DNA from 4 places in the Pantoea sp. At-9b genome. Region 3 is predicted to be linked to each of the others. Evidence: predicted binding sites of a transcription regulator. Region 3 holds the regulator's gene; each other region holds the start of a gene.
What was found. Region 3 encodes PurR, which represses purine synthesis genes. Its sites were predicted from a motif close to CANGCAAACGTTTGCNTG; they were not measured.
Positions count from the first base shown of each region.

Region 1: purH (bifunctional phosphoribosylaminoimidazolecarboxamide formyltransferase/IMP cyclohydrolase) is a predicted target of PurR. The motif match lies at 1,505-1,522, and genes of this name have one in related genera.
Region 2: guaD (guanine deaminase) is a predicted target of PurR. The motif match lies at 1,475-1,492, and genes of this name have one in related genera.
Region 4: purT (formate-dependent phosphoribosylglycinamide formyltransferase) is a predicted target of PurR. The motif match lies at 1,201-1,218, and genes of this name have one in related genera.

Region 1 is NC_014837.1:265,107-268,258, reverse strand. Features, by position in the region: rRNA gene PAT9B_RS01175 (16S ribosomal RNA) at 1-1,056, opposite strand, end outside; gene purH (bifunctional phosphoribosylaminoimidazolecarboxamide formyltransferase/IMP cyclohydrolase) at 1,659-3,152, shown strand, end outside.
Region 2 is NC_014837.1:2,168,672-2,171,823, reverse strand. Features, by position in the region: gene ydfG (bifunctional NADP-dependent 3-hydroxy acid dehydrogenase/3-hydroxypropionate dehydrogenase YdfG) at 1-369, opposite strand, end outside; gene PAT9B_RS09950 (hypothetical protein) at 490-1,059, shown strand; gene PAT9B_RS30575 (hypothetical protein) at 1,128-1,310, shown strand; gene guaD (guanine deaminase) at 1,668-2,996, shown strand; gene xdhA (xanthine dehydrogenase small subunit) at 2,993-3,152, shown strand, end outside.
Region 3 is NC_014837.1:1,863,803-1,866,954, forward strand. Features, by position in the region: gene punR (DNA-binding transcriptional activator PunR) at 83-994, shown strand; gene purR (HTH-type transcriptional repressor PurR) at 991-2,016, opposite strand; gene PAT9B_RS30570 (YnhF family membrane protein) at 2,302-2,391, shown strand; gene PAT9B_RS08550 (C40 family peptidase) at 2,448-3,152, opposite strand, start outside.
Region 4 is NC_014837.1:2,491,341-2,494,492, reverse strand. Features, by position in the region: gene purT (formate-dependent phosphoribosylglycinamide formyltransferase) at 1-1,163, opposite strand, end outside; gene PAT9B_RS11575 (tellurite resistance TerB family protein) at 1,327-1,980, shown strand; gene PAT9B_RS11570 (S9 family peptidase) at 2,101-3,152, shown strand, end outside.

The DNA.
Region 1 (3,152 bases), 1.6 Mb from region 3:
TGCAGCACCTGTCTCACGGTTCCCGAAGGCACTAAGGCATCTCTGCCGAATTCCGTGGATGTCAAGGCCAGGTAAGGTTCTTCGCGTTGCATCGAATTAAACCACATGCTCCACCGCTTGTGCGGGCCCCCGTCAATTCATTTGAGTTTTAACCTTGCGGCCGTACTCCCCAGGCGGTCGACTTAACGCGTTAGCTCCGGAAGCCACGCCTCAAGGGCACAACCTCCAAGTCGACATCGTTTACAGCGTGGACTACCAGGGTATCTAATCCTGTTTGCTCCCCACGCTTTCGCACCTGAGCGTCAGTCTTTGTCCAGGGGGCCGCCTTCGCCACCGGTATTCCTCCAGATCTCTACGCATTTCACCGCTACACCTGGAATTCTACCCCCCTCTACAAGACTCTAGCCTGCCAGTTTCGAATGCAGTTCCCAGGTTAAGCCCGGGGATTTCACATCCGACTTGACAGACCGCCTGCGTGCGCTTTACGCCCAGTAATTCCGATTAACGCTTGCACCCTCCGTATTACCGCGGCTGCTGGCACGGAGTTAGCCGGTGCTTCTTCTGCGGGTAACGTCAATTGCTGAAGTTATTAACTCCAACACCTTCCTCCCCGCTGAAAGTACTTTACAACCCGAAGGCCTTCTTCATACACGCGGCATGGCTGCATCAGGCTTGCGCCCATTGTGCAATATTCCCCACTGCTGCCTCCCGTAGGAGTCTGGACCGTGTCTCAGTTCCAGTGTGGCTGGTCATCCTCTCAGACCAGCTAGGGATCGTCGCCTAGGTGAGCCGTTACCCCACCTACTAGCTAATCCCATCTGGGGTTCATCCGATGGTGTGAGGCCCGAAGGTCCCCCACTTTGGTCTTGCGACGTTATGCGGTATTAGCTACCGTTTCCAGTAGTTATCCCCCTCCATCGGGCAGATCCCCAGACATTACTCACCCGTCCGCCACTCGTCACCCAAGGAGCAAGCTCCTCTGTGCTACCGTTCGACTTGCATGTGTTAGGCCTGCCGCCAGCGTTCAATCTGAGCCATGATCAAACTCTTCAATTTAAAGTTTGATGCTCAAAGAATTAAACTTCGTAATGAATTACGTGTTCACTCTTGAGACTTGATATTTTTTAAGTCCGTAGACTTTTGATATCAATCCTGCGAGTGCCCACACAGATTGTCTGATAAATTGTTAAAGAGCAGTGCGAACAGCGGGTTAACCGTCTGTCGCGAGGTGGCGTATATTACGCTTTCCTCTTTCAGAGTCAATCACTTTTTTCAGCGATTTTCTCCGGCGAGAGTTCCTTCAGAACTTCTCTCTCAACACCGCATTTCGTAAACCGTTGTGCCGTGTCGATGGAGGCGCATTATAGGGAGTTGTTCGGCATGCGCAACCGCTAATTTCAATAAAAACAACCGTTCGCTGCATTCCACAGCAAAACCCCGCCTTATACCCACTTACACACAAAGTTATCCACATCCTTTGAGAGAAATGAATTTAGGCGAGCATCGCGCAAACGTTTTCGCTACAATGCCCCGCGACGTGAAGGATGCCCCTTTTGGGGCGTTACCTGAGGCCAACGTTTCTTCTATATAGAAGAAAAACGCTAAGCTTGATGTAACGCTCTTATTTACGCGAAACAAAGCCAAGGGATAAAACCACCATGCAACAACGTCGTCCAGTACGCCGCGCTCTGCTGAGTGTCTCAGACAAAGCCGGTATCCTCGAATTTGCTCAGGCACTCTCCAGCCGTGGTGTTGAGCTGCTCTCCACAGGTGGTACTGCACGCCTGCTGGCAGATGCGGGCCTGCCGGTCACTGAAGTGTCTGACTACACCGGTTTTCCGGAAATGATGGATGGACGCGTCAAAACGCTGCACCCGAAAGTGCATGGCGGCATTCTGGGTCGTCGCGGCCAGGATGATGCCATCATGGCGCAGCACGCTATCAATCCTATCGACATGGTGGTCGTTAACCTCTATCCCTTCGCCCAGACGGTGGCAAAACCGGGCTGTACGCTGGAAGATGCGGTAGAAAACATCGATATCGGCGGCCCCACCATGGTGCGCTCCGCCGCGAAGAACCACAAAGACGTCGCCATTGTGGTTAAGAGCAGCGATTACGACGCTATCATTGCCGAGCTGGACGCCAACGAAAACTCCCTGACGCTGGACACCCGTTTCGACCTGGCGATTAAAGCCTTCGAACACACCGCCGCCTACGACAGCATGATTGCTAACTACTTTGGTAGCCTGGTGCCGGCCTATCACGGCGAGAGCAAAGAGCCTGCCGGTCGTTTCCCGCGCACACTGAATCTGAACTTCATTAAGAAGCAGGATATGCGTTACGGCGAGAACAGCCATCAGGATGCCGCTTTCTATATAGAAGAGAACGTGGCGGAAGCCTCGGTTGCCACAGCGCAGCAAGTGCAGGGTAAAGCGCTGTCCTACAACAACATTGCCGATACCGATGCGGCACTGGAGTGCGTCAAAGAGTTCAGTGAAGCCGCCTGCGTGATTGTGAAACACGCCAACCCGTGCGGTGTGGCCGTGGGCAGTTCGATTCTCGATGCCTATGAGCGCGCATACAAAACCGATCCTACCTCGGCATTTGGCGGCATCATCGCTTTCAACCGTGAACTGGACGAAGCCACCGCGCAAGCCATCATCAGCCGTCAGTTCGTGGAAGTGATCATCGCTCCTTCCGCCTCTGAAGCCGCACTGAAAGTCACCGCCAGCAAACAGAATGTCCGCGTGCTGGTGTGTGGTCAGTGGCAGGATCGCGTTGCCGGTCTGGATTTCAAACGTGTTAACGGTGGTTTGCTGGTGCAGGACCGCGATCTGGGTATGGTCGATGCCAGCCAGCTGCGTGTCGTAAGCAAACGCCAGCCGACGGAACAGGAACTGCGTGATGCCCTGTTCTGCTGGAAAGTGGCGAAATTCGTTAAATCCAACGCCATTGTTTATGCGCGTGACAATATGACCATCGGTATTGGTGCAGGCCAGATGAGCCGCGTCTATTCCGCGAAAATCGCGGGTATCAAGGCGGGCGATGAAGGTCTGGAAGTGCAAGGTTCTGCGATGGCCTCTGATGCCTTCTTCCCGTTCCGCGATGGCATTGATGCTGCGGCTGCCGTCGGTGTCACCTGTGTGATTCAG
Region 2 (3,152 bases), 300 kb from region 3:
TTCCACCATGCCGGGCAGCAGGGCGCGCGTCATATACACCAACCCTTTGTTGTTGGTGTCGATCATATTTTCCCAATCTTCGATATTGGCTTTATGCGCGGGTTCAATACCCAGTGCCAGACCGGCATTGTTAACCAGCACATCAACATTGCGCCATTCGGCGGGCAGCGCGGCAATCACCTCTTCGATGGCAGCGCGGTTACGCACATCCAGTTGTACGGTGTAGAGATTGTCGCCCAACTCGTCTTTTAATTCCTGCAAACGCTCAACGCGGCGTCCGCTGGCGATCACTTTATGACCTGTAGCAATGAAGCGGCGGGTGATACTTTGACCAAAACCGGCCGTCGCACCGGTAACAAAAATAATCATCTCACTGTTCCTCAAACGATTAAGCGTTAGATTAATTTATTGATTCAGATTGAAAAAATCCACCTCAAATTTAAAATAAGGCCAGTGTCCCGCAAATCGGGAAATAGGGAATGAACGCTTATGGATGACGAAACCATTGCTTTGATTAATGAACTGGCACTCGTCCAGACCCAGGAACAGCTTGAGGCAATGAATCTCAAGCTCACCCTTGATTTTCTCACAAAAAGTCAATCGCTTATGGTGGAACAAACGCGTGGGAAAGTTTTGGATTGGAGCGATTGGTTCCGTAATCATCACCATCGGCTAGAAAATAAGTTCACCCTCGCGGTGTCGACAAAAGGCAGGCCGCCAATGACCATCGGTGCGGCAGTTTTCTCATACGACATGAGAAACCAGATTGTTAATATACATATGGTCGAGCATTTTAAACGGGTTGCTTACGATGACCCGCTTACCGGTCGAATGGGTTTTGTTGCATTAAACGTTGCATTTATCTTCGCTCGCACAGTTCAGGCCACACATATTCGTGTCATTAATCCACTCGAACATGCTAAAGCTTATTATTCGTATTTAACTTTTGAACCTCTTTCTGGGGGAAGTATGGAAGCTTCACTGAGATCCATTCAGGATAAACTGGTGCATTTAAGAGGTCTGGCTGGACTGCATGATTTTGAGTCGGCTGAAGACTAACTTAAGCTGCTGTAGAACATTTGAGCAGAAGGGAGTAGACTCAGTAAAGCCGTTGACGGGAGAAAAACATGAGAACCACTCAAGAAATACTTGACGCTATGAGTCCTGAGTTGCAAAAAAATGCAATCAAAGCTGTGAATGACTCTCACATGTTTTCAACCACTCTCGCACAAGTGCCATCTCCTTCAGTGTTAAATGGTGTGGTTGAATGTGCTGACGATAGCGCCCATCGCAACGAAGCATGTGCTTAATCTGTATGACTAAATCAATTAAGGTCGCTAAGGCGGCCTTTTTTAATGCCTGATATCTACTGCTGAATTTTACCTGCACGCTTTCAGCGCACCGCTGCACCAACATGGCACAACCGAGCGCGCGGCAAAGGTCATCAAAACGCGCGCTTCACGGCAATTGTTAAATCGCAACCGATTGCGAAACTGAGCAACCGTTTGCGCACTCGGTTGCTTGCGCAAACAGCCATAAAAATAGCTTATATCAACCTAATTCATTGAATATAAACATAAAAACAAGTTATTTGCGTTGGCATGCAGTTTGCAAAACTCATTAAAGGCCATCACCTGCCATAACAATGAGAACGCAAGGAACTCCTTATGTCTTTTGCATCCGAAACCACGCTGCGTGCCAGTTTTTTTGATTTTACTGCCGTGGCGCAGCAACCCGATACCATTGCTGACCAGTCTCGCTATCTCGAAGACGGTGTACTGACGCTGCGCGACGGCAAAGTGGTCAGTCTGGAAAGTTGGGAAAGCGCGCAGTCGTGGATTAATCCGGCCACGCTCATCGATCTGCGCGGCAAACTGATCGTGCCGGGTTTTATCGATACCCATATTCACTACCCGCAAACTGAGATGATAGGGGCTTTTGGTGAGCAGCTGCTGGAGTGGCTGAACCAATACACCTTCCCGGTGGAAAGCCAGTATCACTGTCCCGACCACGCGGCGCAGATGTCCGCGTTTTTCCTGCATCAATTGCTGGCGAACGGCACCACCACCGCGCTGGTGTTTGGTACGGTGCACCCGCAATCGGTGGAAGCGCTGTTTAGCGCCGCAGAACAACTGAATATGCGCCTGATTGCCGGTAAGGTGATGATGGATCGCAACGCACCGGCGTACCTGACCGAGACCCCGCAGGCCAGTTATCTGGAAACCCGTGCCCTGATTGAGCGTTGGCACAACCGTGGCCGCCTGAGTTATGCGCTGACGCCGCGCTTTGCCCCGACATCATCACCCCAGCTACTGGAGAAAGTCCGTCAGTTGCGCGCAGAGTTCCCCGATACCTGGCTGCATACCCATCTGAGCGAAAATCCACAGGAAATCGCCTGGGTCAAAGAACTGTTCCCGGACCATAACGGTTACCTTGATGTGTATCACCAGCATCAGCTCACCGGCAAACGTAGCGTTTTCGCTCACTGCCTGCATCTCGATGACCATGAGTGGCAATGCCTGCACGATACCGACTCGTCGATCGCCTTCTGCCCAACCTCTAACCTGTTTCTCGGCAGCGGATTGTTCAACATCAAACGCTGCTGGCAGCAGGGCGTGCGCATGGGGATTGGCACCGATGTGGGCGCAGGCACCACGTTTAACCTGTTACAGACCCTGGGTGAGGCGTACAAAGTGGGCCAGCTCCAGCGTTATAAACTCAGCGCCTGCGAAGCCTTTTACCATGCCACGCTGGGCGGGGCGCATGCGCTCGATCTCGATCATGCGATCGGTAACTTCAACCCCGGTAAAGAGGCGGATTTTGTGGTGCTTGATCCCGCCGTCTCCGCGTTGCAGCAATTGCGCTATGCCAACAGCAAAGATATCTGGGAAAAATTGTTTGTGCTGATGACGCTGGGCGACGATCGCAACATCGCCCAGACCTGGGTCAACGGGCAGCCGGTCTGGCAACGGGAAAGCGGGGTAAAAGCGGCATGATTCAGTTTCTGTTAAATAACCGGCTGGTCACCGAGTGCGATCTCGATCCCAATCTCAGCGTGTTGAATTATCTGCGCAATCACCAGCAGCGCCGTGGCACCAAAGAAGGCTGTGCCTCCGGCGATTGTGGTGCCTGCACCGTGACGCTGGGAACGG
Region 3 (3,152 bases):
CGGAGGAGTGTAAAAGCGTGCGCCGGGCTTTGTGAAACGCTAATATTTGCGCGTTGCTATCAAAAAATTTGCAGGCAGAAAAATGTGGTCTGAATACGCGCTTGAAGTGGTAGATGCGGTGGCGCGCACCGGCAGTTTCAGTGCAGCGGCGCAGGAGCTGCATCGGGTGCCTTCTGCCATCAGCTATACGGTACGTCAGCTCGAAACCTGGCTGGCCGTGCCGCTGTTTGAACGTCAGCATCGGGAAGTGGTATTGACGGCGGCAGGGGAGCATTTTGTCCGTGAGGGGCGCAGTGTTATCAAAAAAATGCTGGCGACGCGGCGACAGTGTCAGCAACTGGCGAACGGCTGGCGTGGGCAGCTCAGTATCGCGGTAGATTGTATTGTGAAGCCGCAGCGTACCCGGCAACTGGTCAGGGATTTCTACCGTCACTTTCCCGACATGGAGCTGATTATCAGCTATGAGGTGTTCAATGGCGTCTGGGATGCGCTGGCGGACGGGCGGGTTGATGTGGCAATTGGTGCGACCCAAGCGATCCCGGTCGGTGGACGTTTCTCGTTTCAGGATATGGGGGCCTTGAACTGGCGCTGTGTGGTTAGCCCCGAACATCCGCTGGCGCAAAGCGCACGGCTGGACGACGAAACGCTGCGCGCCTGGCCTTCGCTGGTGTTGGAAGACACCTCGCGGGCGTTGCCGCGACGTATGACATGGACGCTGGATAATCAGCGTCGGCTGGTGGTGCCGGAATGGGAAACCGGCCTTGACTGCCTGCTTGCCGGACTCTGCGTCGGCATGGTGCCGGGCCATTTAGCCCGACCGTTGCTGGATAGCGGTGCACTGACCGAATTAGCGTTACCCACGCCATTCCCGGATAGCCCGTGTTGTGTCAGTTGGTCGGAACAACGCAACTCACCGGCATTAGGCTGGTTGCTGAGCTATCTCGGTGATGCCGAAACGCTCAACCAGGAATGGCTGAGCGAAACGGAGGCTTAGCGACGATAATCGCGGAACGGGCCGTCAGCGACGGAACGGCGTTCAATCAGCGTGGGCTGAACCTCAATGGTCTGGGGTTCTTCACGCTTACTGGTGATGCGATCCAGCAACATCTCCAGGGCTTTTTCACCCAGTTGAGCTTTAGGCTGGTGCACGGTCGTCAGCGCCGGAGTGAAATAACGCGCGTTGCGCACATTGTCATAGCCGATCACGGAAATATCCTGCGGCACGCGCAGACCCATCTCATCCGCAGCGCAAATCGCGCCCATCGCCATGATATCGCCGCCGCAGAACACGGCAGTCGGACGTTGCTTCTGATTGAGGATCTGCTGCATCGCCTGATAACCGGACTCCGGTTCGAAGTCGCCCTGCACGATCCAATCCGGCCGAACGTTGATACCCGCTTCATTCAGCGCTTGCATGAAACCCGCATGGCGGCCACCGCCGGTGTTACGTTCCATTTGCCCGGGGATGGCACCAATGTCGCGATGACCACGTTCGATCAGATAACGACCCGCAAGATAGCCGCCCTGGAAGGCATTATCCTGCACCGTATCAGTGAAGTCGCCGCGCGATGCGCCCCAGTCCATCACCACCATCGGGATGTTGCGGTTCTCTTCCAGCATGGTCAGCAGGTCATCAGGGTACTCAGAACACATGACCAGCAGGCCATCGACGCGTTTCTGCGCCATCATCGACAGATAAGCGCGCTGTTTTTGCAGATCGTTATGCGCGTTGCCAAGGATCAGCGTGTAGCCACGGTCGAAACAATGGTTCTCCACTGCTTCGATAATCTCGGCGAAATAGGGGGCTTCGCTGGAGGTCGCCAGCAGTCCCAGCGTTTTGGTGTGGTTGACTTTCAGGCTGCGCGCCACGGCGCTGGGCGAGTAATGCAGCTCTTTGATCGCTTCCCATACGGCGTTACGCGTCTCTTCCGCGACAAAACGCGTCTTGTTGATGACATGCGAAACCGTGGTGGTGGAGACACCGGCGCGTTTCGCCACATCTTTAATTGTTGCCATGAAAATGGTACTCCCGGGCTTATCGCAACTAACTGATAAGTATATTGTTAAACGTTTGCGTCTGCTAATGGTTTTACGCCCCGATTTTCGGGGCAAATGGCGAAGAAAAAGACCTTAACACTCAGTCAATAACACTTTAACTTGCCGCAAACACAGCGTGCGCAAAATCTGTTGCGCAACGAAAGGCGGCGATTCTAGCAAGCTGGCGCGGATAAGACGAGATTTTTGCCGGGGGCTGTGACAAAATTACGATAACCCTTCAATTAATGTGACTAAGGAGTTGTGATGAGTACCGACCTGAAACTGGCGCTGTTTACCACTGTGGGCGCGCTGTTAATGATTATCGTGTTCAGCTTCACCGCGATCCTTCATTAATAAAAAAAGCCGGATCTGAAAAATCAGTCCGGCTTTTTCTGCTCGCGGGCGGCGGGTTAGCGGATGGTTTTGGGCGTCATCATCCGGCGAGCGCCAACATAATGTTTCAACCAGTAGTCCTCACCCAACGCACTGATCTGAATGTCTTTACCGGTACGCGGTGACTGGATAAATTTGCCATTGCCGAGATAAACACCCACATGATCAGCGGTGCCGCGATGATTGATGCGGAAGAACACCAAATCGCCTTTCTCCAGCATATCGCGCTTAATCGGTGCCGCATCGCGCAGATGGTACATTTCGTTGGCGGTGCGGGGGAATTTGTATTTGACCAGATCCTTGTAGGCGTACCACACCAGGCCACTGCAATCGAAACCGGTATGCGGTGAGGTGCCACCCCATTGATAAGGCTTGCCAATCTGCCCCATCAGTTTGTTCATGGCGGTTTCACGGGCTTTCTGATAGCGCTGACGGTGGGAGTTGCTCATCTTGATGGTGGTCAGATCGCCGCCATCATCCTGCTTCTCCGCTCTTTTGGCGGTGCGCTGGTGGCCATATTTTTTAGACGGTGACTTCAGCAGAGATTTTTTGCTGCGGGTGGTTTTGTGCAGCGCCGTTTCCGTTTTCGGCTGTTTTTTCAGTTTTAGCTTCTGAACACTGGTGGCAAGACGGGATTTCTTCGTGCTGGTTTTTACCGGACGTCGTTTGCGACGCTCATCTTCACGCGCACTTTTCTTCTCTGCGTTATGCAAACTGGCATT
Region 4 (3,152 bases), 630 kb from region 3:
ACCGCAGCAGCGGCTTTGATAGCGCGGGCAATGGCATCGTCGGTGTTGTCACCGGTGGCGAGTGCGACGCCGAGACGGCGTTGACCGGCAATTTCTGGTTTACCGAACAGGCGTAACTGCAATCCTGCCCCCAGTGCAGCTTCAACATTCACGAAGCGGACATTGGTGCTCTCCAGTTGCGGCAGAATCACTGCCGAGGCCGCAGCACCGTACTGACGGATACCGCCAATCGGCAAGCCGAGGAAAGCGCGTACATGCAGCGCGAACTCAGACAGATCCTGAGAAATCAACGTTACCATGCCGGTATCATGCGGGCGCGGTGACACTTCGCTAAAGATGACCTCGTCACCACACACGAACAATTCCACGCCGAACAGGCCATAACCGCCCAGTGCGGTGACCACTTTTTCAGCGATTTCCTGCGCCCGTTGCAGAGCCAGTTCGCTCATCTGCTGCGGCTGCCAGGATTCGCGGTAATCGCCATCTTCCTGACGGTGACCGATTGGCGCGCAGAAATGAATGCCATCCACCGCGCTGATGGTCAGCAGCGTGATTTCGAAATCAAACTTCACCACCCCTTCCACAATCACACGTCCGGCACCGGCACGGCCGCCTTGTTGCGCGTAATCCCAGGCCTTATCGAGCTGGCTGGCGTCACGGATAAAGCTCTGGCCTTTACCGGATGAACTCATCACCGGTTTGACGATGCAGGGGAAACCAATGGCAGTGGCCGCCGCAACAAAGTTTTCTTTGCTGTCGGCAAATTGGTAAGTGGAGGTTGGCAACGCCAGTTCTTCGGCAGCCAGACGACGGATACCTTCGCGGTTCATGGTCAGGCGTGCGGCACGGGCAGTCGGCACCACCTTTTGTCCCTGCTGCTCCAGTTCAAGCAGTTTTTCTGTGGCGATAGCTTCAATTTCTGGCACCACGAAATCGGGTTTTTCCAGCGCAATCAGGGCGGCCAACGCGTCACCATCCAGCATGTTAATCACATGGCTGCGGTGGGCAACATGCATAGCAGGCGCATCGGCGTAGCGATCCACCGCGATCACTTCCACACCCAGACGCTGGCACTCCAGTGCCACTTCTTTACCCAGCTCGCCTGAACCTAACAGCATGACACGCGTTGCGGCAGGACGCAGCGCGGTTCCGAGAGTCGTCATAATTTCACCTTAGCAGTCAAAATGCGCGCGCAGTATATACGAAAACGTTTGCGTTCTCATCTTTTCCACATCACAAGGTTTGCCTTACTTTGCGCCGTTCTGACGTTTCCTGACATCCACTGCGGCAGCATGTGAAACCCGGATCTTAAACAGGAGTTAAACGATGAATAACTGGCTGCAGCAAATTCAATCGGTACTGAAGAAGCAGGGAAGCGGCGGTAAAGGGAGCGGATTAAGCGACATGCTGGCCCCCGGCGCGTTAGGTGGACTGGCTGGCCTGTTGATTGCCAGCAAATCTTCACGCAAGCTGCTGACCAAATACGGCGGCAAAGCGCTGATTATCGGCGGCGGGGCAGCAGCGGGCGCAGTGCTGTGGAATAAATATAAGCAACGGGTACGCGAAAGCCATCAGGATGAGCCAGGTTTTGGTCAGGTGCAAACGCCGCTTGATCAGCGAGCTGAGCGCCTGGTCACCGCCCTGGTGTTCGCCGCCAAGAGTGATGGCCATATTGATGATCGCGAACGTGCCGCGATTGAACAGCAGATTCATCAGGCGGGCTATGGTGCGCAGGCGGAAGCCTTGATCCAACAGGCGATGAACCGCCCGCTTGATCCACACTGGCTGGCGGCCGATGTGAAAAATGAAGAAGAGGCACTGGAACTCTATTTCCTCAGTTGCGCGGCCATTGACGTCGACCACTTTATGGAGCGCAGTTATCTGGCGGCGCTGGGCGATGCCTTAAAGATCCCGCAAGATGTGCGTGACGAAATGCAAAACGATCTCGCGGCTGAAAAAGCTGCCTTACCCGCCAGTTAATCCCCGCACAGGCCACCTGTGTGGCCTTGTTTTACATTTTCCTGGTACTCAATGGCTTGGCATCCAGCGCGATCGGTGCCACGCTTGCAGGATGTTGTCTCTTCAGGGAAATAAACCGTTATGAATCAGCCTCAGGCAAAAAAAATCCCTCACCCAATGACCCTGCACGGGGAAACACGCACCGACAATTATTTCTGGCTCCGTGATGACGATCGGGAAAATCCCGACGTGCTCGATTATCTGCATGCCGAAAATGACTATGGCAAAGCGATGATGGCCAGTCAGGCACCGCTACAGGATCGGGTGTTGAAAGAGATTATCGACCGCATTCCGCAACAGGATCATTCGGTACCCTACGTGAAAAATGGCTACCGCTACCAAAGCCGCTATGAACGCGGCAATGAGTATCCGGCCTATTACCGTCAGCCGCAGGACGCCGCTGTCGCTGCCGAGTGGCAATTGCTGCTTGATGGCAATCAGCGCGCCTCGCACAGCGATTTCTACACTATGGGCGCGCTGGCGATCAGCCCGGATAACCAGGTGATGGCGCTGGCAGAGGATTTCCTTTCCCGCCGCCAGTATGGCATCCGTTTTCGCAACCTGGTCAGCGGTAGCTGGTATCCCGAGGTGCTGAGTGATGCGTCGTCCAGCCTCGCCTGGGCCAATGATTCGCGCACCGTCTATTACGTGCGGAAGCATCCCAAGACCTTGCTGGCTTACCAGGTATGGCGTCACGAATTGGGGCATCCGCAATCTGACGATCAACTGGTGTACGAAGAGCAGGACGATACTTTCCATCTTAGCGTGCACAAGACTACCTCTGAGCACTTCATCCTGATTGCGCTGTTTAGTACCACCACCAGCGAAATTCAGCTGATTGATGCGGAGTATCCGGACGCCCAGCCGCAGGTATTTTGTCCGCGTCGCCGCGACCACGAATACACCGTCGACCATTATAATCATCAGTTCTATATTCGTTCGAACCGCGAGGGTAAGAATTTCGGCTTATACCGCAGCGCCTGGCTGGCAGAACACCGCTGGCAAACGCTGATTCCGGCCCGCGATCAGGTGGTACTGGAAGATTTCCAGCTGTTCAAACATTGGCTGGTGGTGGAAGAACGGTCGCGAGGGGTGACCAGTCTGCGCCAGATCCATTGGGAAAGCGGCGAGAG